One region of the Mesorhizobium sp. WSM3873 genome, then DNA from elsewhere that is predicted to be linked to it. Evidence: riboswitches for the same ligand, from Rfam matches in the RefSeq annotation. Region 1 holds a riboswitch; each other region holds the start of a gene.
The links. Region 1 has a riboswitch for thiamine pyrophosphate ahead of thiC (phosphomethylpyrimidine synthase ThiC). Riboswitches for the same ligand answer to the same signal wherever they lie in the genome.

Region 2: linked by a shared signal. The riboswitch ahead of thiC (phosphomethylpyrimidine synthase ThiC) and the one ahead of thiC (phosphomethylpyrimidine synthase ThiC) in region 1 are both predicted to bind thiamine pyrophosphate.
Region 3: linked by a shared signal. The riboswitch ahead of thiB (thiamine ABC transporter substrate binding subunit) and the one ahead of thiC (phosphomethylpyrimidine synthase ThiC) in region 1 are both predicted to bind thiamine pyrophosphate.

What each region holds. Positions count from the first base shown of each region.
Region 1 covers NZ_LYTM01000012.1:273,964-283,906, reverse strand. The annotation lists gene A9K71_RS11255 (aldolase) at 111-776, opposite strand; gene A9K71_RS11250 (LacI family DNA-binding transcriptional regulator) at 773-1,786, opposite strand; gene A9K71_RS11245 (MFS transporter) at 2,008-3,321, shown strand; gene ltnD (L-threonate dehydrogenase) at 3,354-4,313, shown strand; gene otnI (2-oxo-tetronate isomerase) at 4,342-5,151, shown strand; gene otnK (3-oxo-tetronate kinase) at 5,148-6,425, shown strand; gene A9K71_RS11225 (phasin) at 6,753-7,214, shown strand; gene A9K71_RS32020 (hypothetical protein) at 7,438-7,950, opposite strand; TPP riboswitch at 8,078-8,189, shown strand; gene thiC (phosphomethylpyrimidine synthase ThiC) at 8,302-9,943, shown strand, end outside.
Region 2 covers NZ_LYTM01000057.1:20,056-29,998, forward strand. The annotation lists gene bioD (dethiobiotin synthase) at 1-143, shown strand, start outside; gene A9K71_RS28615 (adenosylmethionine--8-amino-7-oxononanoate transaminase) at 143-1,408, shown strand; gene A9K71_RS28620 (beta-ketoacyl-ACP synthase III) at 1,405-2,388, shown strand; gene A9K71_RS28625 (MFS transporter) at 2,738-4,384, shown strand; gene A9K71_RS28630 (porin) at 5,163-6,320, shown strand; TPP riboswitch at 6,511-6,627, shown strand; gene thiC (phosphomethylpyrimidine synthase ThiC) at 6,731-8,566, shown strand; gene thiO (glycine oxidase ThiO) at 8,563-9,597, shown strand; gene thiS (sulfur carrier protein ThiS) at 9,533-9,730, shown strand; gene A9K71_RS28650 (thiazole synthase) at 9,733-9,943, shown strand, end outside.
Region 3 covers NZ_LYTM01000045.1:180,489-190,431, forward strand. The annotation lists gene A9K71_RS23825 (homocysteine S-methyltransferase family protein) at 1-816, shown strand, start outside; gene A9K71_RS23830 (ABC-F family ATP-binding cassette domain-containing protein) at 833-2,647, opposite strand; gene A9K71_RS23835 (thiamine diphosphokinase) at 2,649-3,293, opposite strand; TPP riboswitch at 3,435-3,550, shown strand; gene thiB (thiamine ABC transporter substrate binding subunit) at 3,593-4,600, shown strand; gene thiP (thiamine/thiamine pyrophosphate ABC transporter permease) at 4,817-6,439, shown strand; gene thiQ (thiamine ABC transporter ATP-binding protein) at 6,436-7,197, shown strand; gene A9K71_RS23855 (M48 family metalloprotease) at 7,405-8,847, shown strand; gene A9K71_RS23860 (caspase family protein) at 8,926-9,943, opposite strand, start outside.

The sequences.
Region 1 (9,943 bases):
CGACGGCAGAAATTCTGCTGAGCTGCAGCTTTTGAAACTTAGCAACATGCTCAGGTAATACCCCTAACCTATGCAATCCAGGAGCGCCTCACGAAGGTCGAAATCGGGTCTCAGTGGTCGTGCGCACCATGCTCCTGCAGCGAAAGCCCAAAAGTCCGCACCAGGTCGCTGACCTGCTCCGGTGACAGATAGCGGGGGTTGAGGCCGCGCAGAAGCAGATAGAGCTTTGCCGTTTCCTCCAGCTCTTCGGTAGCGAATACCGCCGCCTCAAGCGTCTCGCCCGCGACAACGGGACCATGGTTGGCGAGCAGCACCGAAGAGTAGCGTCCGGCGAGGCCTTTTATTGCATCGGCTACCGCAGGGTCTCCGGGACGGAAATATGGCACCAAAGCCGTCTGTCCGGCGCGCATGAGATAGTACGGCGTCATTGGCGGCAGCACCGACTTGGGATCGATCTCGGGAAGCATGGTGACGGCCACCGCATGGGTGGAGTGCAGGTGCACAATCGCACCCGCTGCTGCCCGCGTCTCGTAGAGGGCGGTATGCAGGGGGATTTCCTTGGTCGGCGCATCGCCCGCGACGAGTTGCCCTTGCGCGTCGAGCCTGGCAAGGCGAGCCGGATCGAGAAAGCCCAACGATGCGTTCGTCGGCGTCACAAGCCAGCCGCCGTCATCGAGCCGCAGACTGATATTGCCCGATGATCCCGGTGTCAGCCCGCGCTCGAATAGGGAACGGCCGAAGCGGCATATCTCTTCGCGAAGTTTTGCCTCGCTCATGTTGTGGCTCCCTCGATCAGTTCGAACCCGAGATCGATCTTCGTCGGCGGCCCGTCGGAGCAGACCAGCCGAGCACCGGTCTCTCCGACCGCGACGCGTGGCGTCCGGATGGTGGAAAGCGGTTGTGGCGCCGCGCGTGCGACGTCCAGGCCGTTATAGCCGAAAATCGCCAACCGGCCGGGGATGGCGATGCCGCGGGCAAGGCAATGGAAATAACCGCCAATCGCCATGTCGTCGTTAGAGAAATAGACGGCATCGAGATCGGGGGCGCGCCCGAGCAGCCGGCCGAGACCGTCGCGCCCGGCCTCGATCGACGAAGATGAGGGAATGATTTCTTCCGCGGCGACTTCAAGGCCCGCCTCTGCGAGTGCCGAGCGAAATCCGGTGAAGCGTTTGGCGGCGCGCAGATCGCGGCTGAGATCGTGGCCCACATAGCCGATGCGCCGATAGCCGCGCGAGACCAGATGACGCGCGCTCGCGCTTCCCGCCCCGCGGTTGGAATAGCCGACGACGATATCGATGCCATCGCCATCGGAATCGAGTAGTTCGGCGACCCTGATGCGGGCGTGCCTGAGCATTGCCACGGTACGCTCGGTGTGTTCGAGCCCGGCCACCATCATGCCTGCCGGACGCCAGCTAAGCAGCGACTCGATGAGGGTTTCCTCGCGGCCCTGTTCGTAGTCCGTCACCGCGACGACAGGTTGGAACCCGGCGCCCACCAGCACCGTGTTGGCGCCGCGCAGCATGTCCGGAAAGACGATGTTGCTGAGCGACGGTATCACGATCCCGACCAGCTTGGAGCCGGTCGAGGCCAGCGTGCCGGCGATGCGGTTCGGCACATAGCCGAGGCTTCTCGCGGCATTGAGGACGCTCTCGCGTGTCTTGGCCGAAAATGAACCGTGCCCGCGCAACACGCGCGAGGCGGTGCTCTCGCCGACGCCGGCCGCGCGTGCGACATCGGTAAGGGTCGTCGTCCCCGTCGGCGTGCCGTCGGCCAGCTCGTCGGCCACTTTCGATCTCCCCGCTGGAGCGCGACGTCGCACTGGACCGTCCTCGCCTCCGTCCATCCTCTTTTGCCATGTCGCGGCAACCTTTTCAAACAATTGTTGGCAGCGCTGCCACTTTTTCGTTGGCAGCGCTGCCAATCCATGTTACCCAGTTACGCAAGCGCTGCCAAAACCGCCACCGGCGGGGCACGCTGACACCCCATTCACAGTCAAGGGAGGAACCAATGACCGTGCTTACACCTGCGCTACCGGCGCAAGCCGTAGCTGAAATCGAAACGAGGAGAACCGCCTACAGCAAGGTCTTCTGGCGCATCGTGCCGTTCCTGATGCTGTGCTACGTCGTTGCCTATCTCGACCGCGTCAACATCGGCTTCGCCAAGCTGCAGATGTCGGCCGACCTCGGCTTCAGCGAGACCGTCTACGGCCTCGGCGCCGGCATCTTCTTCATCGGCTATTTCCTGTTCGAGGTGCCAAGCAACGTCATTCTTCACAAGGTCGGCGCGCGCATGTGGATCGCGCGCATCATGATCACCTGGGGTTTGATCTCAGCTGGCTTCATGTTCGTCACGTCCGCGCCGACATTCTACCTGTTGCGCTTTCTGCTGGGCGTCGCCGAAGCCGGGTTCTACCCGGGGATCATCCTTTTCCTCACCTACTGGTATCCCTCGCATCGCCGGGCCAAGATCATCGCGGTGTTCATGTCCGCGATCCCGGTCTCGGGCATATTGGGCAATCCTCTTTCCGGCTGGATCATGGATTCGTTCGATGGCGCCCACGGCCTCGCCGGATGGCAATGGATGTTTCTTATCGAGGCGGTTCCAGCCGTCCTGCTCGGCATCGCTGTCTTGTTCTTCCTCGACAACAGCATTCGTCAGGCCAAGTGGCTGAGCGAAACGGAAAAGCAGGCCCTCGAGCAGGAGATCGCACGCGAGGAGCGTCACAAGGAGAGTGGGCACTCGGTAGCCAGTATCTTCCGCGATCGCCGAGTTTGGCTGATGTGCCTGATCTACTTCACCTTCGTGATGGGCCAGTACGGGCTGACTTTCTGGATGCCGACGCTGGTCAAGGCGACCGGCATCACCGGAAACTTCAATATCGGACTGATCAGCGCGATCCCCTTCATCTGTGCCGTCGTGGTCATGAATCTGTTCGGACGCAGCGCTGACAGGCATCGCGAGCGCCGTTGGCACCTGGTCGTTCCGGCACTGCTCGGGGCCGTCGGTTTCGTCGTCGCGGCCGCCAGCTCGAATCTGACGATCGCCATCGCCTTCCTATCCGTTGCAGCGGCCGGAGCGATCACCTGCGCGCCGCTGTTCTGGTCGCTGCCGACGTCATTTCTCGCCGGGACGGGTGCCGCGGCAGGCATTGCGCTCATCAACTCGGTCGGCAATCTGGCCGGCTTTGTTAGCCCGTATCTCGTCGGCTACCTGAAGGATTTGACCGGCGCAACGCAGGTCGGCATGTATGCGCTCGCCGCAATCCTGGTGCTCGGCGCGGTCCTGGTGCTGACGACGCCACCCAAGCTGGTCAATCGCTAAACCGGCTTGCGTTTCGAATAAGGATCTTCGTGATGACCGTTTATGATCGAAGCAAGGAAAACCCCGCCGGGGCAAGGACGAACCGGGCCGCCCTGATCGGCATCGGTTCCATGGGACTTGGCATGGCCATGTCGCTCAGGCGGGCCGGGTTTGAAGTGGCTGGCTTCGACGTGGACGCCGCGGCCGTCGCCCGGCTCGTCGACGCGGGCGGCCGAGGCGCGGCAAGCCCCGCCGAGGCCGCTGAAGGTGCCGACGTCGTCGTGTCGGTGGTCGTCAACGCCGCGCAAACGGAGGCCATCCTGTTCGGTACGAACGGCGTCGCCGAAACCATGGACGAGGGCGCGGTTTTCGTCTCCTCGGCCACGATCGATCCCGATGCGGTGCGCCGCCTTGCCACGCCGCTCGAAGCGACGGGACGGCTCTATCTCGACGCGCCGATCAGCGGCGGGTCGGTGCGCGCCGCCGAGGGTGCGCTCACCATTCTGGCCTCCGGCAGCCCTGCCGCCTTCGCCAGAGCGCGGCCGGCACTGGATGCAATAGCCGCCAACGTCTATGAACTCGGTGACGAGCCGGGCGTTGGTGCAGCCTTCAAGATGATCAACCAGTTGCTTGCTGGCGTGCATATCGCGGCGGCCAGCGAAGCCATCGCATTTGCCGCCCGGCAAGGGCTGGACATCCGCAAGGTCTACGAGGTGATAACTGCCTCCGCAGGCAATTCGTGGATGTTCGAGAACCGGGTGCCGCACGTGCTGGACGGCGACTACACGCCGCGCAGCGCGGTCGACATCTTCGTCAAGGACCTCGGCATCATTCAGGATATGGCTCGCAGCGCCAAATTTCCGGTGCCCGTGGCCGCGGCCGCGCTACAGATGTTCCTGGCGACCTCGGCGGCTGGAATGGGCCGCGACGACGACGCATCCGTGGCCCGGCTCTACGCAAAGATCACCGGCACCGAACTGCCTACCACCCGCAAACCTGGCCAACCGGCCTGACATCGGCCTGAGGAAGACTGGATCGCCCATGCCCCGCTTTGCCGCCAACCTGACAATGATGTTCAGCGAGTGGCCGTTCCTGGATCGGTTCCAGGCGGCCGCCGATGCCGGCTTCCGTGCGGTCGAATTCCTGTTTCCTTACGAGCACACGCCCGAGGCGATCGGCGAGCGCCTTCGCAGATACGGTTTGACCCAGGCTCTGTTCAATTTGCCGCCTGGCGATTGGGCCGCCGGCGAGCGAGGATTGGCCGCCTTGCCCGATCGATTTGCCGAGCTCCAGGCCGCCGTCGCGTTTGCCCTTCCCTACGCGGAGGCCACGGGCGTGAAGCGTCTGCATTTGATGTCGGGGCTCGCCGCTCGCGAGGACAGGGCGGCCATGGATGCCTATCGCAAAGCGATCCTCTGGACCGCCGGCAAGCTTGCCGATCGCGGCATCGACCTGGTGATCGAACCGATCAATGGTCGCGACATGGCCGGCTATTTCCTCAATGACTTCGACTTTGCCGAACAGCTCATCGGCGAACTGGCGCTGCCCAACCTCAAGCTGCAGTTCGATGTCTACCACCGCCAGATCCTGCATGGCGATGTCGTCATGGCGTTGCGCCGGCTGCTGCCGATCATTGGCCATGTCCAGATAGCAAGCGTGCCCTCCCGCCATGAGCCGACTTCGGAAGAGCTCAACGACCGGTTCATCTTCGCGGAACTGGACCGGCTGGGCTATGATGGTTTCGTCGGTTGCGAATATCGGCCCAGCGGCACGACACTTGAGGGGCTCGGCTGGTTCGCCCCCTTTGCCGGCGAGCCCCTTCCCCAGGCTGGCATCGGAGTTTCGCCATGAGCCTCGCCCTCGGCGCAATTGCGGACGACTACACAGGCGCGTCCGACCTGGCCAACACGCTCGCCAAGGAAGGCCTGCGCACGGTTCAAACCATCGGCGTTCCGGCCGCAGGTCTCGATCTTCCCGAGGTCGACGCGGTTGTCGTCTCGCTCAAGATCCGTTCGGTTGCGGCAGCGCAGGCGGTGGAGCGCGCCCGCGCGGCCGACCAATGGCTGCGCGCCCGCGGGGCAGCGCATGTGATGTACAAGATCTGCTCGACCTTCGATTCCACCGATGCTGGCAATATCGGCCCGGTGCTGGACGCCTTGCGTCACGACGTGAACGAGAAATCGGTTTTGGTGACGCCGGCCTTTCCGGAAACCGGCCGAACCGTCTACCAGGGGAATCTTTTCGTCGGCGCGGTGCCGCTCAACGAGAGTCCGCTCAAGGATCACCCGCTCAATCCCATGCGCGATGCCAATCTGGTGCGCGTACTCGCCCGGCAGAGCATGGCAGCGGTCGGGTCGATCGACCTCGCGACGGTCGCGCGCGGCGCGGACGCGATCCTCGCGCGCAACGCGGCGATTTCCCAGGATGGGGCCGGAGCGGCGATCGTCGACGCCGTGTTCGAGAGCGATCTTGAAGCGATCGGCGCCGCAGCCTTGGCACAACGCCTGTCGGTCGGAGCGTCCGGCCTGGGATTGGGTCTCGCCCGCGGCCTGGTCGCCGCCGGCACCGCGCAGCGCCATCAACGGACGGTGCTGCGGGATCGGCCGGCCAAGGGGCCCGCGGCGTGCTTGGCCGGCAGCTGTTCGCGGGCGACCCTGACGCAGATTGCCCGCGCCGAAGAGACGATGCCGGTGCTGAGGCTCGATCCGGAAAGGTTGATGAGCGGAGCGGCGGAGACGCACCGTGCGCTCGCATGGGCGGCCGCCCGCTTGGCCGATGGCCCCGTCCTCATCGCCAGCAGTGGATCGCCCGAGGTGGTTTCGGCGCTGCAGGCGCGGCATGGACGTGACGCTGCCGGTCATGTGATCGAGCAGTCGCTGGCGACGATCGCCGAAGGTCTGGTCGAACTCGGCGTGCGCAGGTTGGTCGTGGCAGGCGGCGAGACGTCCGGCGCCGTCGTGGACCAGCTTGCCATTCCCGCCTTCGAGTTGGGCCCCGAAATCGCCGCGGGTGTCCCCGCGCTGCGCGCACTCGGCAGCCCGCACGGCGAGCTGCTGCTTGCCCTGAAGTCAGGCAATTTCGGTGGCGACCGTTTCTTCGCGGACGCCTTGGCCGTTTTGGCATGAGGAGTGACGGGGTCTTGGCTGTCCAAGGATAACTGAGAAGGTCGCGCCAGGGTCGAATGGCAGCGATGGACTGCGAAGAGGCCGCTCCTGCGCCATCAACCGAATGACTGATTTTTGGTCGAAGACGGTGATGCACAATCTCGCGCCCGGCGGACCTGCCGAATGACGGCAGCCGCTACGACCTGCACCGATCGCTGCCGGCAGCGCGCCGGCCGCCGCAGTGGTGCCCTCGAGCGACAATTCGCCCCTTCATAAATCCGTTGTGTCGATTTCGTAGATGAAACAGGGGGGCTTTGTGTAATGCCACTCTCTGGAAAAGGATGGAAAATGTCCAAGATCCCCGGCAAGACCGAAACGATCGACAACGCGGAATCCGCTACTTACGAGCCGTACCGGGTTACCGAGCAGGTTCGCGCTGTCGCCGAACAGGGCGTTGAGCAGGCGAAGGAAGCATTTTCCAAATTGGAATCGAACGCCGAGACGACTCAAAAGGCTCTTGAGTCGACCCTTGAGGTGGCCAAGACCACCCGCAACGAGGTGTCGCTGAAGACGATCGCAGCTCTGCGAGCCAATGCCGAAGCCGGCTTCGCTCACCTCGAAGCACTGGTTGCCGTGAAGTCGCCATCCGAGTTCTTCGAGTTGCAGGCCGCTTTCGTGAACAAACAGATCGACACTTCCGTCGAGCAGGCCAAGACCCTGCAGGCGGTGATGTTGAGAGCCACCGAAGACGTATCCAAGCCGATCAAGGATGCCTTCGAAAAGGCTTTGAAGAACCTCAAGGCCGCTTGACTGCTCAGGCAATCCGAGGCCGGAGGTCGCAGACCTCCTCTGCTCGTTACGACATCAAGACCGGCACCTTCGCGCCGGTCTTCTTCCATTCGGCCGGCGTCCTTTGCACGAACCTCATCCATCGGCCAAGCATCGCTTTTCCAAACAGTTGGCTACGGAAAGGCGCGCAGAGACGGAGACGAAGGCCCGAAATCGGGACGAGGACGCCGCTTTGGTCCTGTAGCTACTTGACCGTTGATCGTTGCAGCCCGGTGCCGGCGATTTCTCCGGGGCTGCTTTCGAAGTCGAAGAGCCTTTGGGTCGCAAGCGCCGCGGCGCCACGCGCCCAGGAATCGTCTGCCCAATCGGGTGCAATCGGCGGCGGGTCCCACATGGCATAACGCTTCAATGCATCGCGCATTGGCCCGAACAGATAGTCGCCAAAGGTCGCAATGGCGGTACGCTGATCCTGTCGGCGTTGAGCGGGACGCGGGACGAGAACAACCACAGCATTCGCGAACAGGCTCCCGGCAAGGCCCTTGCAGCCGTCGTGGGAACGCTGCAACTCGACCCTTACGGCTGCACAATAATCCGGTCCTGAACAAATCGAACCAGCGTCCGTAGACGCCGAACAGATGCTCTTCGAGGCGAAAAATGCGTTCTTCAACCCGCCGCCACAAGGGATCGCAAAAGCGTTTCCTTGGCGGATGACAAGTGGGTCCGGCTGCCAGTTCCAGCGCGCAAGATCGTGGCTCAATGGGCGTCGATGTAAGTCAGATGCTCGATCAAAGCTGCGTGGTTGCGCTGCTTCTCGTCGCCCTTGTTCGAGGCTGGAGAAGTCATGAAATCGAGTTGACAGGATAGCGTCGCATCGTCCAACCTGCGCCCCTCACCAGGGGAGTCCCGGCAAGGGGCTGAGATACTGCTATCGCGCGCAGTGACCCGTTGAACCTGATCCAGTTCATACTGGCGTAGGGACGGTGCGAGGCTTCGCGGGTCGGCAATCCGGCTTCGGCATTCGGGCAGTGCCCGCATCCTAAGCGAAGCGTCACTTCCTCCTCATCGCGTGGACTGGGTCTCCGTTGCACTCGAGCAAGGAGGCTCACTCATGAATGCCCACACCCCGACCGTCACCGTCGGCGAATTGTCCGCTTCGAAGAAGGTCCACAAACCCGGTCAGCTTCACCCGGAGCTGCGGGTGCCGATGCGCGAGATCTCGGTCCACTCGAGCGCCGGCGAGCCGCCGGTCACTGTCTACGACTCGTCCGGTCCCTACACGGACGCCACGGTGAAAACCGACATCGAGCGTGGCTTGCCACGGCTGCGCGAGGCATGGATCGAGGCGCGCGGAGACGTGGGGCGCTACGAGGGCCGCACGATCAAGCCGGAAGACAACGGCTTCGTCTCAGCCGATCGCCTGACGCCGGAATTCCCGGTTCGCAACAGACCGTTGCGCGCGGCCGGCGGCCGCGCTGTCACACAGCTCGCCTATGCGCGCGCCGGCATCATCACGCCTGAGATGGAGTTCGTCGCCATCCGCGAGAACCTCGGCCGTGAGCAGTTGCGTTCGAAACTTCAACGCGATGGCCAAAGCTTCGGCGCCGCGATCCCTGACTTCGTCACGCCGGAATTCGTGCGCGACGAGGTGGCGCGCGGCCGCGCCATCATCCCGTCCAACATTAACCACCCGGAAAGCGAGCCGATGATCATCGGCCGCAATTTCCTGGTCAAGATCAACGCCAATATCGGCAACTCCGCCGTCACCTCGTCGATGGCCGAGGAGGTCGAGAAGATGGTGTGGGCGATCCGCTGGGGCGCCGACACGGTGATGGACCTCTCGACCGGACGCAACATCCACAACATCCGCGAATGGATCGTGCGCAATTCGCCGGTGCCGATCGGCACGGTGCCGATCTACCAGGCGCTGGAGAAGGTCGGCGGCGTCGCCGAGGAACTGACCTGGGAGGTGTTCCGCGACACCCTCATCGAGCAGGCCGAGCAGGGCGTGGACTATTTCACGATCCATGCCGGCGTGCGCCTGCCCTATATCCCGCTCACCGTCGATCGCGTCACCGGCATCGTGTCGCGCGGCGGCTCGATCATGGCCAAGTGGTGCCTGCATCACCACAAGGAGAGTTTTCTCTACGAGCATTTCGAGGATATCTGCGACATCGCCCGGTCCTATGACGTGGCGTTCTCGCTCGGCGACGGCCTTCGCCCCGGCTCGATCGCCGACGCCAATGACGCGGCCCAGTTCGCCGAACTGGAAACGCTGGGCGAACTCACCAAGATCGCCTGGGCCAAGGACTGCCAGGTGATGATCGAAGGGCCCGGCCACGTGCCGATGCACAAGATCAAGCAGAACATGGACAAGCAGCTCGCGGTCTGTGGCGAAGCGCCGTTCTACACGCTCGGGCCGCTCACCACCGACATCGCGCCGGGCTATGACCACATCACATCGGGCATCGGCGCGGCGATGATCGGCTGGTTCGGAACGTCGATGCTCTGCTACGTCACGCCGAAGGAGCATCTCGGCCTGCCCGACCGCGATGACGTCAAGACCGGCGTCATTACCTACAAGATCGCCGCCCACGCCGCCGACCTCGCCAAGGGCCATCCGGCCGCCCAGGTCAGGGACGACGCGCTGTCGCGGGCGCGCTTCGAGTTCCGGTGGGAGGACCAGTTCAACCTCTCGCTCGATCCCGAGACGGCGCGCGCCTTCCACGACGAAACCCTGCCCAAGGAGGCGC
Region 2 (9,943 bases), on a different contig from region 1:
CCGATACCCAAAGGACAATCGTGGAGTTGGGCGGCGTGCAACAGCTCGGCAGGCTGCCAGACCTCGATCCACTCACGGGTGAAACGCTGCGAGACGCGATGGTTGCCGGCTTCGACCTTGCCCTGATCGCCGAAGGCCAATGATGCCCCAGTCTCGAGTCTGGCATCCGTTCACCCAGCACGCGCTCGAGCCCGCGATCCCCGAAATCGTGCTGACGGAAGGCGCCTATCTCCACAAGGCCGACGGCGCGCGCATTCTGGATGCCATTTCCTCTTGGTGGGTCGTGACCCATGGCCACCGTCATCCTCGCATAATGAAGGCCATCGAGACGACTGCGGCGAGCCTCGACCAGATCATCTTCGCCGGCTTCACCCATGAGCCGGCCGAACGCCTGGCCAGGGCGCTTGCCGGCCTCGCACCGGCCGGCCTCGACCGGGTGTTCTATTCCGACAGCGGCTCGACCGCCGTCGAGGTCGCGCTGAAGATGGCACTCGGCTATTTCCGCAACATCGGCGCGCCGCGCTCGCGCATCGTCGTCATGGAGCACAGCTATCATGGCGACACGATCGGCACGATGAGCGTCGGCGCCCGCGGCGTCTTCAACGTCGCCTACGAGCCCTTGCTGTTCGAGGTCGACACCATCCCCTTCCCGGCCGCCGGTCGCGAGCAGGAAACGCTGGATCGGTTCGAGGCTGTGATCCGCGACCGGCCCACCGCCGCCCTAATCGTGGAGCCGCTGGTACTCGGCGCCGGCGGCATGCTGATGTATCCAGCCTGGGTTTTGGCCGAATTGAAGAGGATCGCCGAAGCCTCAGGCACACTCTTGATCGCCGATGAGGTGATGACCGGCTGGGGGCGCACCGGAACCATGTTCGCCTGCGAGCAGGCGTCCATCTCTCCTGATATCCTGTGCACCTCGAAGGGCTTGACGGGTGGTGTCATCCCGCTGGCCGCCACCCTCGCCACCGACGCCATCTTTCAGGCTCACTATTCGACGGACCGGAAGAAGACCTTCTTTCACTCGAGCTCCTACACCGCCAATCCGATCGCCTGCGCGGCAGCACTTGCCAATGTCGAGATCTGGCGTGACGAGCCGGTGGATCAACGGATCGCGGCCTTGAGGGTGAAGCAGGCCGTTGGGCTGCAACGCTTCCGGCAAAATCCATATTTCATCGACTGCCGAGTGACCGGCACGATCGCGGCCCTCGATCTGCGCACCGGCTCTGCCGGCTATCTGGCCGAGATCGGGCCAAAACTGCGTGCATTCTTCCTGAAGCGCGGCATGCTCGTGCGCCCGCTCGGCAATGTCCTCTACCTGCTGCCGCCCTATTGCATCACCGGCAACGAGCTGGACGGGCTCTATGACGCCATCGAGGAGGCCGGCGAACGTTTCGGGGCGAGGCTATGAGCCGATCGTCGTGCCTTCTCGGGTTCGGTCACCATGCGCCCGCGCACAAGGTGGAGAATTCGGAAATCGAAGAACGTCTCGGGCTTGAACTCGGCTGGATCGAGCGGCGCACCGGGATACGATCGCGGTTCTGGGCAGCGGACGAAGACACGCTGTCGGGCCTTGCCGCCTCTGCCGGTGACATGGCGTTGGCGAATGCCGGCCTCGACCGCAGCGAAATCGGCCTGCTGTTGCTCGCCACCTCGACACCCGACCACCTCCTGCCACCAAGCGCGCCGCTGGTCGCACATCGGCTGAGGCTCAGCCGAGCCGGCGCGATCGACCTGACCGGCGCCTGCGCCGGCTTCATCTATGCGCTGATGTTCGCGGACGGCTTCACCCGCCTGCACGGCAAAGCGAGCCTTGTCATCGCCGCCAACATTCTCAGCCGCCGCATCAATCCTGCCGAGCGCGCCAGCGCCGTGCTGTTTGCCGATGCCGCCGGCGCCGTGGTGATCGGTCCTTGCGAGGACACGGACCAGGGCATTCTTGGCGCCTTGGTGAATTCCGACGGTTCGGGCTACGGGCTGATCCAGATTCCCGCCGGCGGAAGCAACACGCCGTTCCATGGCGGCCTCGATCTCGAGCAGACACGGATGACGATCACCGACGGCCGTGAAGTGTTCGCCAAGGCGGTGGAGATGATGACCGCATGCTCGCAGGACGCACTCACTGCTGCCCGAATGCGGCCGCAGGACATCGATTGGTTCGTGCCACATCAGGCCAACGCCCGCATTTTCGATGTGGTCGGGAGGAATCTCGGAATAGCGGATCAGGCAATCGTCAAGACGATCGCCGAGTACGGCAACTCTTCCGCCGCGACCATCCCGCTCTCGCTGTCGCTCGCCCACCGGACGCAGCCGTTTCGGGCACGCGAAAAGATCCTCCTTGCGGCGGCGGGCGCCGGTCTCACCGGAGGCGCCCTCATCCTCGGAATTTAGCGGTAGGACGGCAATGAACAGGATTGGCCACGAATGACACCAGCAACACGGGCCCAATGCGAAAAATTACTCGCCGGCAAGTTACATGCGCGCCGGCTCAGTGAACGAGAGCGATCACCTGCAGCCAATTCTTGTCGAGCAGGGATGATCGGCGAGGCTACTTTGCTGGGCGAGGAGTTGGTGGCGTCAGTCCAGGAGAGCGGAGTATCCGAGCTCATGCGTGCCCTCTTCATTGCGATGAAGTCATCCTAATCGATATGTCGGCCCTTCTGATCCATTGATCAACATCCTAACGGCAGTAGTGGCAGCCGTGAATTGAATAAGCGGCCCCTCGAAGGCGTAAATCGTCATGCAGTCCGAAAAAAATGCACATCTGCCTGTCTCAACAACGCTCGCCCCTTTTCGAAACCAGGTGTTTCGCTCGATCTGGACGGCCACACAAATATCCAGCCTCGGGTGGCTCGTGCAATCGGTCGCCATCAGTTGGCTGATGGCCACGATTTCCGCTTCGGATCTGATGGTTGCACTCGTACAGGCCGCATCGACCTTGCCGGTGTTCTTCCTCTCGATCTTAGCCGGAGCCATCGCCGACAACTTCAGCCGCCGATGGGTGATGTTTGCGGGGCACTGCCTGATAGCATTGGCGTCAACGACGCTGACGATTTCCGTGGGTCTGGGATTTGCCGGTCCCTGGCTAATTCTAGGATTAGGTTTCCTGGCCGGCTGCGGCTTTGCCTTGAATGATCCGGCCTGGCACGCTTCTGTTGGCGATATCCTTCACAAGCGCGACATCCCGGCTGCGGTGACGCTTATGTCTGTCGGATACAACATTGTGCGCAGCGTCGGTCCGGCTTTGGGGGGCGTGGTCTTGGCATTTTTTGGACCGCTGGCCGCTTTCGCGTTGGCAGCGCTGAGCGATCTGGCGCCGCTAACGGCAATATGGCGCACTAGATGGAATGTTCGCACGTCACCTCTCCCTCGTGAGCGAATGACGATGGCAATTCATGACGGAGTGCGCTTCACCGTCATGTCCTTGGAAATCAGGGCAGCGATTGCCCGGGCGACCCTTTTCGGGTTGGCAAGCATTTCCATCCTTGCGCTGCTCCCGCTAGTCGTCCGGGATCAGCTGAAAAGCGGCCCAATCATCTACGGCATCTTGCTGGCCGGTTTCGGCATGGGTGCTTTCATCGCTGGCATGAGCAACAGTTTTCTTAGGCGGATCACGTCTCAAGACAGGCTGGTGTCGTACGCCTCTGTTGCTTGTGCAGCATGTTGCCTTTCCCTTGCCCTCACATCGTCAGTCGCGGTGGCGGCCATTTCGCTGGCACTCGGTGGCGCGGGTTGGCTTATCACATGGACGGGCATTGACGTTTCGGTGCAGCTGGCAAGCCCAAGGTGGGTCGTTGGGCGCACACTGTCGATCTACTACGCCTTGAGCGCAGGCGGGATGGCGGCCGGCAGCTGGATCTGGGGTACTGTCGCACAGAACTACTCCTTAGGCTGGGCTTTGGAGGGTGCCGCGGGCGCTCTGTTGCTCGTTGCGGCGGCGGGAATACTGTTGCCGGTTCGTCCATGGGAAGAAACGGATCAGGAGAGTTCGGATTTTCACCCGCCGGAGCTGGCACTCGAGTTGAAGCCCAGGAGTGGCCCCATAGTGGTCAAGGTCGAGTACCTTATATCCGAGGAGAATATCGAGACCTTTCTGGGCTACATGCGCGCAAGGCGCCATGTTCAGAGCCGTGCCGGTGCGCGAAACTGGACACTCCAGCGCAATCTTCAAACGCCTTCGATTTGGACAGAGACATTCCGCACGCCAACCTGGATGGACTTTCTTCGCCTGAATCATCGGCTCACGGCAGCGGATAAGGAAGTCGGCCAGCGTCTCCTGGCGCTGCATGATGGAGAGCGTCCTCCGATCACAGTGCTTTCGATTGAACGAACGACCGAGGCAGCTCGTACCCATGCCTCAACAATCGTTTCTCGTCCTCCGAGGTGACGTGATCACGAAGGCAATCGCATCGTGCATTGGGACTTGCCGCGCCGGTCGACTTCAAGCGGCGCGAAGGCCGCATCGCCAGCAGGCGAGGCTAATGCGACTCCGCAGTGGCGCCAAGTGAGTCGCACGGGGTGTGAACAATTGCGCCGAGAATTCGTCTGTGCCGCTGCAAGACGGAACGGCCCGTGCTTGGCACTACCCGGATGTATGCGGCACCGGGCTCCCGCCTGACATACCGAGCGGCGGCGCCGAAGGTATCTCGACCCGAGGCTTCACAGCGAACAAATGCTGACGGTATCGAACCAAAGTGTCACATATCGAACATACGAAGCGGCCCGAAACGTCTGCTTTTCGTGCTCTGCCTGACCCCCAAAACAAAAAAGAAGAGAGCGCGACGAAGTTGCGCCGGGCATTTAGGTGTCGGCGCGAGCTACCTCTCTGTATGGCACGTCGCTTGCTGCTGTGCATCGAACGCCGACGCGCAACCCACAAATCGCAGAGATAAATAATGGCAATTCGTTCAGAAGTGCTGAATCCTAAATGAATGAGTTTGCTGGGCAATAAGCGTTTTGCCTTCCTCCGAGCCTGGCACAGGTCCATTATGCTCACCCGTTATACAGACAGTGAACGGCAAAGAACATCTGTTTATTGTATAAGCCTTTGAGCACATTCCTCTTTACACATAGAAACGTTCGACACTATCGCTTGAGGCGTTTCAACGTTACACGGGAACTCATCTTGATGATTCCGCCTTTCAAGCTTTGAATGGAGAGCCCGAATGAACGTAAGCAGCCTTCTTCGCTCAGTTGCGGCCCTGATCTCCGTTTCCGTCGCTCGCGCGGCGGACGAAGTCTCCGCACCGGACCCGACCGAATACGTCAAGATTTGCGACGTCTACGGTTCGGGCTACTTCCATATCCCCGACACCGAGACCTGCCTGCGCATCGGCGGCTACATCCGTTATGATGTCGGCCTCGGCGATGTCCGATCGTATGACGGGGCAAGGACCACCGATGTGAGAACTGGCGAGGCTCAGGGCACCTGGCGAAACAACACGCGTTTCACGTTCAAAACTTGGACGCGCCAAGAGACCGAACTCGGCGCACTGAAGACCTATACTGAAAACCGCGTGAATTTCGGCAACCGCAACGCTTATTCGGGTCCGGACAGTCCTCAGAACTATGGCTTCAACAGCGGCGTCAAGTTGACTTCCGCCTGGATCCAGCTTGGTGGCCTCCGAGTTGGTAAGGACGGGTCGGCCTTCGACACGTTTACAGGCTACGCCGGGAACGTCCTCAATAACGCCCTCGTTCCATACGGCGACTTCGATACCAACGTGGCCCAGTATTACTTCGATGCCGGTAATGGCTTTTCGGCTCTGGTTTCACTTGAACAAGGGGCGGGTGTAGTCGGTACTATCGACAGCCATGTTCCGCACGTCGTCTTCGGCGTAAAACAGACGCAGGGCTGGGGCGCGATCACCGGCGTAATCGCTCGTGACAGCAACTACGATGCTTTAGCCGGCAAGGTCCGCGTCGATATCAATGTCACAGATGACCTGTCGCTATTCGGAATGTTGGGCTATGGCTCCATTGGCATCCCCAACGATGACCCAACCAATGCAATCGCCGCTCACAGTCGCGGCTTCTACAAAACTTGGAGCGGCAACTGGGCTTTCTGGGCCGGCTCCACTTACACACTCGACGAGAAAACTTCATTCAACCTTCAGGTCTCGGGCGGTCAGTTCAAGAACTATGGTGTGGCCGCAAACGTCGTCTACACGCTCGTTGCCGGTTTCACGGCGACGGCCGAAATCGACTACGACCACTACGACAATTTCGGCATCGGCATGGTCGACCCTTCGAACGTGAATTCGACGAAGGCTGACAAAAAAGACAGCGTCGGCGGCATCCTCAGTTTCCAACGCTCATTCTAATGGATGAAAATCTCTCGGTGGTCGATTGCTTGACCAGTCCCGATCATCAACCGAGGTGCCGAGCGCAATCTGTCACCGTTTTGCTCACGGTTGTTCGGTCATGACTGAAATGGCCAACCTGCAGGAGCGGCTATAGAGCGCAATCCTCTTCACTTCGCTTGACAAGATAGGGCCCGCCCGTCCAATCTGAGGCATTCACCAGGGGAGTCCCGGCAAGGGGCTGAGATACTGCTGGCTTTCGCGGCGCAGTGACCCGTTGAACCTGATCCAGTTCATACTGGCGTAGGGACGGTGCAAGCGCTTTGCGGGAGTCTATGCCCGAGGTCCTGTTTCGGCAGGGCGACCAAAGCGTCTTTTCATCCTTCCGGCACAGAACTGGGTCTCCAATGCATGAGCAAAGGAGCCTCAAGATGAATGCCCTTACCCCAACCGTGTCGACGGAACCGCTGCCCGCCTCACGCAAGATCCACAAGCAAGGCAGTGTCCACCCGCAAATCAGGGTGCCGATGCGCGAGATCTCCGTCCATCCGACGGCCGGCGAGCCGCCCGTCACCGTTTACGATCCGTCCGGCCCCTACACCGACCCGGCTGTTGAAACCTGCATCGAAATGGGCCTTGCCCGCCTACGCCAGGAATGGATCCTGGCTCGCGGCGACGTCGAGGCCTATGACCGCCGTCACGTGCGGCCGGAAGACAACGGCTTTGCGACCGGCGAGCGGCTGACGCCGGAATTTCCGATCCGCAACCGGCCGCTGCGAGCGAAGTCCGGCAAGGCCGTGACGCAGCTTGCCTATGCGCGCGCCGGCATCATCACGCCTGAAATGGAGTTCGTCGCCATCCGCGAAAACCTCGGCCGCGAAATGCTGAGCGGCAAGCTCGAGCGCGATGGCGAGGCCTTCGGCGCCGCGATCCCCGACTTCGTCACCCCGGAATTCGTGCGTGACGAGGTGGCGCGCGGACGGGCCATCATTCCAGCCAACATCAACCACCCGGAAAGCGAGCCGATGATCATCGGCCGCAATTTCCTGGTGAAGATCAACGCCAATATCGGCAATTCCGCCGTCACGTCGTCGATGGCCGAGGAGGTCGAGAAGATGGTGTGGGCGATTCGCTGGGGCGCCGACACGGTGATGGACCTCTCGACCGGGCGCAACATCCACAACATCCGTGAATGGATCGTGCGCAATTCGCCGGTTCCGATCGGCACGGTGCCGATCTACCAGGCGCTGGAGAAGGTCGGCGGCGTAGCCGAGGAACTGACCTGGGAGGTGTTCCGCGACACCCTCATCGAGCAGGCCGAGCAGGGCGTGGACTATTTCACCATCCATGCCGGCGTGCGCCTGCCCTATATCCCGCTCACCGTCGACCGCGTCACCGGGATCGTGTCGCGCGGCGGCTCGATCATGGCCAAGTGGTGCTTGCATCACCACAAGGAGAGTTTTCTCTACGAGCATTTCGAGGAGATCTGCGACATCGCCCGGGCCTATGACGTGGCGTTCTCGCTCGGCGACGGCCTTCGCCCCGGCTCGATCGCCGATGCCAATGACGCGGCCCAGTTCGCCGAACTGGAAACGCTCGGAGAGCTCACCAAGATCGCCTGGGCCAAGGACTGCCAGGTGATGATCGAAGGGCCCGGCCACGTGCCGATGCACAAGATCAAGCAGAACATGGACAAGCAGCTCGCGGTTTGTGGCGAGGCGCCGTTCTACACGCTTGGGCCGCTCACCACCGACATCGCGCCCGGCTATGACCACATCACATCGGGCATCGGCGCGGCGATGATCGGCTGGTTCGGAACGGCGATGCTCTGCTACGTCACGCCGAAGGAGCATCTCGGCCTGCCCGACCGCGATGACGTCAAGACGGGCGTCATCACCTACAAGATCGCCGCGCATGCCGCCGACCTCGCCAAGGGCCATCCGGCCGCCCAGGTCAGGGACGACGCGCTGTCGAGGGCTCGTTTCGAGTTCCGGTGGGAGGACCAGTTCAACCTCTCGCTCGATCCCGAGACGGCGCGCGCGTTCCACGACGAGACCTTGCCCAAGGAAGCGCATAAGGTGGCGCATTTCTGCTCGATGTGCGGGCCGAAATTCTGCTCCATGCGCATCTCCCACGACATCCGCGCCGAGGCACAGAAAGAGGGCATGGCGGCGATGGCGGCGAAATATCGCGAGGGCGGCGATCTCTATGTGCCGGCGGGCGAGGCCGGCGCACCGCTCATGCCGGAGGCGCATGAGCCATCATGAGGGTGCTGGTCAAAGGGGCCGGCGTCGCCGGCCTCACCGCAGCCTTCGAGCTCGCCACGCGCGGCGCGGCGGTGACGGTTGCCGAGACAAGACATGCCCTCGGCGGCAATGCGTCGTGGTTCGCCGGCGGCATGCTGGCGCCATGGTGCGAGCGCGAAAGCGCCGAGCAGGCGGTGCTCGATCTCGGACGCGATGCCGCCGACTGGTGGGATACGGCGACGCCAGGCCAGGTGACGCGGGCCGGAACGCTGGTCGTGGCCGCACCGCGCGATGCGGGCGAATTCGACCGGTTCGCCAGCCGCACGTCGGGTCATCGGCGCTTCGATCAAGACGAGATCGCGTTGCTGGAGCCCGACCTCGCTGGCCGCTTTCGCCGCGGATTGCTCTTCCCCGATGAAGCCCATCTCGACCCGCGCCAAACGATGGCGGCACTTCATGACAGGCTCGCGGCGATGGGCGTCCAATTTCGCTTCGGCGCCGATGCCCGGCACATTTCCGGTTTCGATCGCCGGATCGCCTGCACGGGAATGGCGACGGACGACGACCGGCTGCGTGGCGTTCGTGGCGAGATGCTGATCCTGCGCACGTCTGATGTCTCGCTGTCACGCCCAGTCCGGCTGCTTCATCCGCGCTTTCCGCTCTACGTCGTGCCGCGCGCCGACCACCATTTCAAGGTTGGCGCGACGATGATCGAGTGCCAGTCCGGGGGACCCATCACGGTCCGTTCGACGATGGAGTTGCTCGGCGCGGCCTGCGCGCTCCATCCGGCGTTTGGCGAGGCCGAGATCCTTCAAACCGGTGTCGGGGTCCGACCGGCTTTTCCCGACAATCTGCCGCGCGTCGAAACGAGCGGAGGCACCGTCACGATCAACGGGCTTTATCGCCATGGCTTTCTCCTTGCGCCCGCCATGGCGCGGCAAGCAGCCGAATTTCTCTTCAGTCACGACGAACCCGTGGAGTTTACACATGAAACTGATCGTCAACGGCGAAGCGCTCGAGATTACGGCGACAACCCTGGCGGCGCTGCTTGAGGCGCTCGACTATGAGGGCGATTGGCTCGCAACGGCCGTCAACAGCGACCTCGTGCACAAAGCCCATCGGGTGGAATTCCATTTAAGCGACGGCGACCGGATCGAAATCCTCTCGCCCATGCAGGGAGGCTAGCGATGCTGGAGCTTTTCGGGACGACGCTTACCTCTCGCCTGCTTCTCGGAACGGCGCAATATCCGTCGCCAGCCATCCTTGCCGATGCGGTCAAGGCGTCGGGCACATCGGTGGTGACCGTCTCCTTGCGGCGGGAGATGGCGGGCGGCAAGGCCGGCGAGAAATTCTGGGCGCTGATCAGCGCGCTTGGCACGAAAATCTTGCCCAACACCG
Region 3 (9,943 bases), on a different contig from region 1:
CTTCTTGGCGAGGAGGAGGGGCGGACGACGTTGGCCCGCTATTTCCGCCAGTATCTCGACATCGCCGACAAACACGGCGTCGGCTTCGTGCTCGATACCCCGACGTGGCGCGCCAATCCGGACTGGGGCGAAAAGCTCGGCTATTCGAAAGTCGCATTGTCGGGCATAGACATGCAGGCAGTGTCATGGGCGCGGGCGCTGGCTGCGCCCTATGTTGCGCGTGGCATGACCGTGCTGGTCAATGGGGTGGTCGGGCCCCGTGGCGACGGCTACCGCGTTGACACAGTCATGTCGCCCGCCGAGGCCGAGACCTATCACGGCGATCAGGTCAAGGCATTCCGCGATGCCAGCGCCGATATGGTCAGCGCCATTACGATGACCTATGCGCAGGAGGCTGCCGGAATAGCCTGCGCCGCGATGGCGGTGGGGCTCCCGTCGGTGATTTCGTTTACCGTCGAGACGGATGGACGCCTGCCTTCGGGGGAGAGCCTGAGAGACGCCATCGAGACCGTTGACGGCGAAACGGACGGCGCCCCCGCATATTTCATGATCAACTGCGCGCATCCGAGCCATTTCGACGCCGTCCTTGCCGGCGACGGACGCTGGATCAGGCGCATTCGCGGCGTGCGGGCCAACGCCTCCGCCAAAAGCCATGCCGAGCTGGATGCGGCGACCGAACTCGATCCAGGCGATCCTGTCGACCTCGGCCGGCGCTACCGCGCCATGCGCGACCGCTTCGGCCAGATAGCCGTGCTTGGCGGCTGCTGCGGCACCGACAGACGCCATATCGCTGCGATCTGCGAGGCCTGCCTCTGAGGCTTGCCTATAGCGGCTAGCCTTCCATCTCCTCGCGCAGCATCTCCAACTCCAGCCACTCTTCCTCAAGTGAGGCCAGCGTGGTGCGCTCCTTGTCGAGCGCGGCGATGGTCTTCTGGAACGAGACCGGATCGCGCTCATAGAAGGACGGGTCGGCGATATTGTTCTCCAGCCTTGAGATGGACGCGCTCACCGCCTCGATCTTCTTCGGCAGGGATTCCAGCGCGAACTTCTGCTTGAAGGAGAGCTTCTTGGCCGGGCTTTTCGCGCTGGTCTGTTCGGCCCTGGCCGTCGCTTCGTTCGCTTCAGCCTTCGGCCTTGCCTTGCGCTCCTCCAGCTTCGAGCCGCCGCGTTGCGCCAGCATGTCGGAATAGCCGCCGGCATATTCGATCCAGCGTCCGGCGCCGTCGGGCGCGATCACGCTGGTGACTGTGCGGTCAAGGAAATCGCGATCGTGGCTGACCAGGACGACCGTTCCGGCAAAGCCGGCGACCAGTTCCTGCAGCAGCTCCAGCGTCTCCATGTCGAGGTCGTTGGTCGGCTCGTCGAGCACCAAAAGGTTCGCCGGCCGCGCCAGCACCCGGGCCAGCAGCAGTCGCGCCCGCTCGCCGCCCGAAAGCTCGCGCACCGGCGTGCGCGCCTGCTCCGGCTTGAAAAGAAAATCCTTCATATAGGAGACGACGTGGCGCTGCTCGCCATTGACCACAAGGTTCTCGCCGCGCCCGTCGGTCAGGTAGTTCGCCAGCGTCTCCTGCGGGTCGACGGCCTCGCGCTTCTGATCGAGCGTTGCGATTTCCAGATTGACGCCAAGCCGCACGGTGCCGGCATCCGGCGCCAGCTCGCCGGTCAGCATCTTGAGAAGCGTCGTCTTGCCGACGCCGTTCGGGCCGACAAGGCCGACACGGTCGCCGCGCTGGATACGGGTCGAAAAGCCCTTGACCACGGTGAGGTCGCCAAAACTCTTCTCGATGCCTTTGGCTTCGATCACCAGCTTGCCGGATTCAGCGGCGTCGCTTGCCACCATCGTCGCCGAACCCTCGGCGCCGCGATGGCTGCGAAAACGCTGGCGCATGGCCTGCAGCTCGCCGAGCCGGCGCATGTTGCGCTTGCGCCTGGCGGTCACGCCATAGCGCAGCCAATGCTCCTCGCGCACGATCTGGCGGCCGAGCTTGTGCTGTTCGCGCTCTTCCTCTTCAAGCACCTGGTCGCGCCATTCCTCGAAATGCGCGAACCCCCTGTCCAGCCGGCGCGTCTGGCCGCGGTCGAGCCAGACGGTGGCGCGCGAGACGCGCTCGAGAAAGCGGCGGTCGTGCGAGATCAGGATCACGGCCGACGAGGTGCGGGCAAGCTCTTCTTCCAGCCATTCGATGACCGACAGGTCGAGATGGTTGGTCGGCTCGTCGAGGAGCAGGATATCGGGCTCCGGCGCCATGACGCGAGCGAGTGCTGCGCGGCGCGCCTCGCCGCCGGAAAGGTCGTTCGGCCGCTCCTCGCCGGTCAGGCCGAGATGCTCCATCAGATAAGTGGCGCGATGCGGGTCGTCGGCCGGCCCGAGGCCGGCTTCGACATAGGCGCGCACGCTGGCGAAGCCATCCATATCGGGCATTTGCGGCAGGTAGCGCACCGTTGCCGAGGGCTGGCGGAATACTTCGCCGTCCTGCGGTTCGATCAGCCCCGCGACGATCTTGAGCAGCGTCGACTTGCCCGAACCGTTGCGGCCGACAAGCGCGATCTTCTCGCCGGCGGAGGCGCTCAGTACCGCGCCGTCGAGCAGCGGCGTGCCGCCAAAAGTCAGTTTTATGCCATCCAGATTGAGAAGAGGCGGGGCCATGTCAGCTTTCGGGAAGAGGATAGGGGTGGGCGAGCAGCAGCGCCCGGCCACGCTCGAGCGCGATATGGAGCCGGCCCTTGACCTCATTTGATATGGTAAGCGAGGAGCCGAACGCCACCTCGACACCGTCCAGCGGCCATTTGGCGCCTGAGACCGTCAGGCCGGCGAGGTCGGAGAAGCCGAGCACCGAGAACAGCGTGCCGTCGGCGTAGTCGAAGCCGGCTTTGCCCGGCAGGATGGGCACGCCCTCCTGGGCGCCGCTGGTCAGCAGCACGGTCGTGCCCGCCTCGGCCAGCCGCACGCTTAGAGCCAAATGCAGAAAGGCATGATCGGCGCGCTTGCCGCCGAAGGCGCCGGCCAGCACCAGGCTGGTGGCGCCGCGCGCCAGCGCCTCGGCAATGGCGAGCTCGCCGTCGGTCATATCCTTCTCGGTCGGGAAAATCTTGCGCGGCACGGCGGCCAGATTCTCCGGCAGGCTCGCCGGCACCGAGTCGAAATCTCCGACCCAGAGCTCCGGCAGCAGGCCAAGCATATCGGCATGGCCGATACCGGCATCGGCGGCGATGATGCGGGAGCCTTCGATCTGGCGATCGAGCCGAGGCGTGCGGACGAGATCGCCGCCAAGCAGGATGGTGAATGTGCCCATGGCCGTCGCCCTTACCAGCCCGGCCAACGAAACGGAAGCGGGCGCGTCCAAACGGAATCGCACTTCGCTACCGCGGTGAACCCTGATGGATGCCCAGGAAACTTCCGCTTGCGCGCCGCATCGGCCGGGCCTATGTCTCGAAACGCTCTAACGGGGTGCCGGACGCTGATTTTGCGAACCGGCTGAGAGGCAACGAAAGCCAACCCGCTGAACCTGATCCGGTTTGTACCGGCGGAGGGATTAGACGTTTCGGACCATCCGACGCCTCAATTCCTTTAACGCGAACGAAGGAGGCGCCGATGCGCTCGTTATTGTCCAACATTGTTCTTGCAGTCGGCCTTGTTTCGCTTTTGGCAGGCGGACCTGCCGAGGCTAAAGACAAGCTTACCGTCTACACCTACGAAAGCTTCACCGCCGACTGGGGTCCCGGGCCCGCGGTGAAGAAGGAATTCGAGGCCGAATGCGGCTGCGATCTCGACTTCGTCTCGGTTGCCGACGGCGTGGCGCTGCTCAACCGCGTCAAGCTGGAGGGCGCCGGCACCAAGGCTGATGTCGTGCTCGGCCTCGATACCAACCTGACCGCGGATGCCAAGGCGAGCGGCCTATTCGCGCGGCATGGCGCGGTGGCCGATTTGAATGTGCCCGGCGGCTGGAAAGACGACACCTTCGTGCCTTTCGACTACGGCTATTTCGCCGTCGTCTACGACACCGAAAAGCTGAAGACCCCGCCGAAGAGCTTGAAGGAACTGGTCGAGGGCGCCGGCCCCGACAAGATCATCATCCAGGATCCGCGCACTTCGACGCCGGGCCTCGGGCTGCTGCTGTGGGTCAAGTCGGTCTATGGCGACAAGGCGCCGGAAGCCTGGGCCAAGCTGAAGCCGAAGGTGCTGACCGTGACGCCGGGCTGGAGCGAGGCCTATGGTCTGTTCACCAAGGGCGAGGCGCCGATGGTTCTCTCCTATACCACCTCGCCGGCCTACCACATGGTGGCCGAGAACACCGAGCGCTATCAGGCGGCGTCCTTCGAGGAGGGCGAATATCTGCAGATCGAGGTCGCCGGCATCACCAAAACCGGCGCGAAGAACCCGCTGGCGGAAAAATTCATAGCCTTCATGACCGGGCCCAAGTTCCAGGACATCATCCCGGAGACCAACTGGATGTTCCCGGCGGGCAAGACCGACAAGCCGCTCAACCCGGCCTTCGAAAAGCTGGTGAAGCCGACCAAAACCCTGCTGTTCAGCCCGGACGAGGTGGCGGCCAACCGCAAGGCCTGGGTGGATGAATGGCTGGCGGCGATGAGCAAGTAGGACGCAGGATGGCGCTTGAGCACCCGCCTCTGTCCGGCCGGCCACCTCCCCCGCAAAGGGGGAAATTCGCGGTCATCGGTGATTTCGCTAGCCGCCGACGATGTAGGAAGAGCGGCAAAGCTGCCAATCTCCCTCCTAGAGAGGGAGATGTCCGGCAAGACAGAGGGGGGCGCGACGGAACGCGGCGTTCGCTAGCTCGAGCCAACGTGGTGCAGCGTGCAATCCACGCCGCGCCCTGACCCTCGCATCACCGCCGGCATCATCGCCCTTGTCGCCATTACTTTGCTCATCGGCGGCGCCTTCGCCGGCCTCATCCTCGAAGGCGCAAGCGGTCCGTCCAGCGCTGCCGCGGCCTTCGACAGCTATCTGCTCCGCGTCGCCCGCTTCACGCTTTGGCAGGCGCTGCTGTCGACATTGCTTTCGGTCTTGCCGGCAGTGTTCGTCGGCCGCGCCCTGTCCAGGCACACCAACTTTCCCGGACGTCGCCTGATCCTGCAGTTGTTCACGGTGCCGCTGGCGCTGCCGGCCATCGTCGCCGCGCTCGGCGTGTTGGCGCTTTACGGCCATGCCGGTTATTTTGCCGGCATCCTCGGCACGTTCGGCGGTGGGGAATGGCCGGGCATTTACGGCCTCTCCGGCATCCTGGTCGCGCATGTCTTCTTCAACCTGCCATTGGCCACGCGGCTGTTCCTCGAGGCGCTCGGCACCGTGCCGGCCGACCAGTGGCGGCTGGCGAGCCAGCTCGGTATGGACGCTCGGTCGGCCTTCCGGCTGATCGAATGGCCGGCGCTGCGCACGGCGCTGCCTGGGGTCGCCGGGCTGGTCTTCATGCTGTGCATCACCTCCTTCACCATCGTGCTGACGCTGGGCGGCGGGCCGGCGGCGACGACGCTGGAGGTCGCGATCTACCAGGCGCTGCGCTTCGATTTCGATCCCGCGCGGGCCGTGACACTAACGTTTCTGCAGATCGTGCTGACCTTCGTCGTGGTCGCCATGCTGACGCGACTCGGCGCCAACACGGCCGGCGATACGAATCTGCCGGTAGCGCCACGCCGCTACCTTGCGGCCAGCACCACCGAGGCCGTGTTGAATGCCGGCCTGATCGTGCTTGCGCTGCTGTTCGTCGCCGGACCGATGGCGGCGACCGTGCTCGCCGGGCTGGAGGCGGATCTTGGGCGGCTGGCCGGCGAGGACGCCGTGCGTCGGGCGACGCTCACCAGCGCCGGGCTCTCCTTTCTCTCGGCGCTGCTTTGCGTGATGCTGTCGCTGTCGCTGATTGCCGCCCGACGCGCACTGGCCCTGCGGCGCCGCGCGGGCGGCGCCATGTCGCTGCTCGAACACGCCGCCGACACCGGCGCCGGTTTCGTGCTGGTCGTGCCGCCGATCGTGATCGGCGCCGGCTGGTTCCTGGCTCTGCGCAACATCACCGATGTGTTCGCCATCGCACCTGTCATGGTCGTCGCGGTCAATGCGGTGATGGCGATGCCATTTGCCATTCGCGCCGTCCGCCCTGCCTATGACGCGGCGAGCGAGCGCCACGAGCGACTCTGCCTGGCGCTCGGCATTTCCGGCTGGAACCGGCTGCGGCTGGTCGACTGGCCGTCGCTGCGGCGGCCCTTGGCCACCGGCTTTGCGTTCGCCATGGCGCTGTCGCTCGGCGATCTCGGCGTGATCGCGCTGTTCGGCAGCGATTCGGTCCAGACCTTGCCCTATCTTCTACTCGCGCGCATGGGCAGCTACCGGACCGCCGACGCCGCGGGGCTGGCCTTGCTGCTCGGCCTCGTCTGCCTGATGCTGGTTGTCGCCGCCGACTGGCTGGGACGGGAGGCAAAGGCATGACGAGGGATAATAATGGCATCGCGGCCACAAAGGGCCTGGCCGTCACGTTGGACGGCGTATCCTTCAGCTATGGCGAGGCATCCTTCCGGTTCGATGTCGAATTCGCCGCCGGCAGGATCACCGCCATCATGGGGCCGAGCGGTTCAGGCAAGTCGACGCTGCTCAATCTGGTGGCCGGCTTCGAATCACCCAATGCTGGCAAGGTGCTGATCGGCGGGATCGATGTCGACAATGCGCCGCCCTCGGCGCGGCCGGTGTCGATGGTGTTCCAGGAAAACAACCTGTTCGCCCATCTTTCGGTCGAGGGCAATGTCGGGCTTGGCCGCTCGCCATCGCTCAAGCTCACGGCCGACGACCACCGCGCGGTCGCGGAAGCGCTGGGGCGTGTCGGTCTCGCCGGCAAGGAAAAGCGGCTGCCGCGCGAGCTTTCCGGCGGCGAGCGGCAGCGCGTCGCGCTGGCGCGGGTGCTCATACGGGACCGTCCGGTGCTTCTGCTCGACGAGCCTTTCGCCTCGCTCGGCCCGGCGCTGCGCGAAGACATGCTCGATCTCATGGCCGGCATCCACGCCGAGCGACAGATGACCGTGCTTTTCGTCACGCACCAGCCGCAGGACGCGCGCCGCATCGGCCAGCGGATCGCGTTCGTCGACGAGGGCAGGGTCGCGGCAAGAGGGTCGGCCGCCGATTTCTTCGACGGTGCTGGACCGGAGGCCTTCCGGCGCTATATCGGCGATCGAGGCGGCAGCGTTGCCGGATGACAACACATTGCCCGGAAGCGGACATAATTTACGGCCAAACCGGTCGCGGGTGATCAGGCGTTTGCTTGCCTTGTCCGGGGGAGTGTGGCTAGGTCCGGCCATGCTGGTCCGAGTGGGCCGTGATTTGCCGAAAGATTACGAAAGGAAGCCGATCTGACGGCCGGCATCGAGAGAGTATGGACTAAGCCGCTGGCGCGATTTTTCGCGATGGCCGGCTTTGCCGTGGCGCTGGCGAGCTGCCAGATGTTCACGCCGCCGGACGTGCAGGAGTCCGGCTTCCAGCCCTCCGACAAGCCGATCACCGTCGACAATGTCGTCGCCAACGCCAGGCTGGCCGAAATGGCCAAAGCGCAGCATCCGCGGATTCTCGCCACCTATGGCGGCGAATATTCCGATCCGAAGCTCGAGCGCATGGTGGCCAAGGTCGTCGGCAATCTGACGGTGGTCTCGGCCAATCCGACCCAGACCTATCGCATCACCATCCTCAACTCGCCCAACGTCAACGCCTTCGCGCTGCCGGGCGGCTATCTCTATGTCACGCGCGGACTTTTGGCGCTGGCAAATGACTCCTCCGAGCTTGCGGCCGTCATCGCGCATGAGATGGGCCACGTCACCGCCAATCACGGGTTGCAGCGGCAGCAGCTCGAGGCCGAGGAAGGCTTGGCGACCAAGGTCGTCTCCGATGTGCTCGGCGACAGCCCGACCGCCAAGGCCGCTCTCATCCGCGGCAAGCTGAGGCTTGCGCAGTTTTCGCGCAACCAGGAACTGCAGGCCGACGCGATCGGCATCAAGTCGATCGGCGAAGCGGGCTATGACCCCTATGCGGCCGGCCGCTTCCTGCAGTCGATGTCGGCCTATACCGATTTCCGCTCGGTCAGCGGCGCCACGGATGCCAGCCTCGACTTCCTGGCCACGCATCCCAACACGCCGCAGCGCATCGAGCTGGCGCAGCGACTCGCCCGCAACTTCGGACCGCCCGGCGTCGGCACGCGCGACCGCGATGCCTTTCTCGCCGGCATAGACGGGCTGCTCTACGGCGACACGCCGGAAGAGGGCTATGTGCGCGGCCAGACCTTCCTGCATCCCGGCCTTGGCGTGTCGTTCTCAGTGCCCGAGGGTTTCGTCATCGACAATTCGGCGGCCGCGGTGACCGCGACCGGTCCGGGCGATATCGCCATCCGCTTCGATGGCGTGGCGATCGACAAGTCGGTGTCGCTCACCGACTATATCCGCAGCGGCTGGGTCGCCGGACTGGACGATGCCAGCGTGCGCCAGGAAACGGTCAACGGCAACGAGGCGGCGATGGCGCATGCCAGCGCGCAAGGGTGGCAGTTCGACATCGCGGTCATCCGGGCCGGCGGACAGGTCTACCGGCTGCTGACTGCGGCACCCTCGGCCAGCACCGCGCTGGAGCCTGTCGCGCGCTCCGTCAGCGGCTCCTTCCGCACGTTGAGCGCGGCCGAGAAGGCGGCGCTCAAGCCGCTGCATATCCGGGTTGTCACTGTGCAGCCCGGCCAGAACATGGGCACGCTTGCCGCTCAGATGGTGGGCGTCGACCGCAAGCTCGACCTGTTCCGGGTGCTCAACGCAATGTCGCCGGGCGCGAATGTGTCGGCCGGCGACAAGGTCAAGATCGTCACCGACAAGTAGGGTCGGCATCCGCGCAAGTGCTTCCGCAACGAATCAGCCGCGCGCTTCTATTCGGCGGGCGCGCGGCTGCCGCAGCAATCAGAGCCCGCCACTGCTGCCGCCTTCAGGGCTGCTCTGGCCGCCGGTGCTGCCCCCGCTGCCCTCACCACTTTGGCCGCCGCCGGACCCCGAATGATCGCCGCTACTGCCGCGCCAGGGCGCCGGTCCGGTATCGGTCTGAGGTGGTTTGACCACTGTCGGGACTGTCACCGTCGGCGTCTTCGGCGCGGGTGTGCGGACAACCTTTACCTTGGTGACTATTTTCGTCACGACCTTGGGCTTGCACACTGCGACCGTTAAGGTGCTGCGCGCGGGAAGGCCGAGAATGCTCATCGAATATGCCTCTTGCCGCGCGATGCCGGCTTTGAGGAAAGCCAAGGCGCGGGCCTCGTCGGCGGGCACGCCGTTGCGGCCATCCTTGAAGATCACGGCGAGATCGTTCATCGCGTTGACGTGCCCCATGGCCGCCGCCTTGAGCAGCAGGTCCAATCCCTTGTCGGTATTCTGCTCGACGTCGACACCATTGAACAAGGCTCGCCCCCAAGCGGCCATCGCATAGGGGTCTCCCTTGTCGGATGCTTCTGAATAGAAGCTGATCGCTTTCGCGGAGTCCGCGGCCGGTCCTATTCCGGACGAAGCGATATGGCCGAGCTCGAACATGGCGCGGACGTGCCCCCTGTCGGCAGCTTCCTGGATAGCTTTCCTGGCCTCGTCGACCTTGCCGGACGCCAGCAGCGCCCGCCCAAGCTCGTAGCGAAACCGAGCGACGTCGGGGTAGGCCTTCACCGCCGCCTGGCAGGCCTCAGCGGCCTCGCCGGCGATCTCGTTCTGCAAACGGCCGGACGCGACGCCCTGCAGGTCGAGCGGTGCGCCCGCCGCTTGGTCGCAGGGGTCGACGCTTGGCGACAGCTTCATCATCGCTGCCTTGGACGCGTTGCCGCCGCGGATTTGGAAGCCAATCTGGACCGGAGTAGCCGAGCCGATCTGCGGCTCGTAACGCAAATTATCGACTTCACCGGCCATCAGGCTGGAATCCGGAGACAGGGTCCGGTCCGGC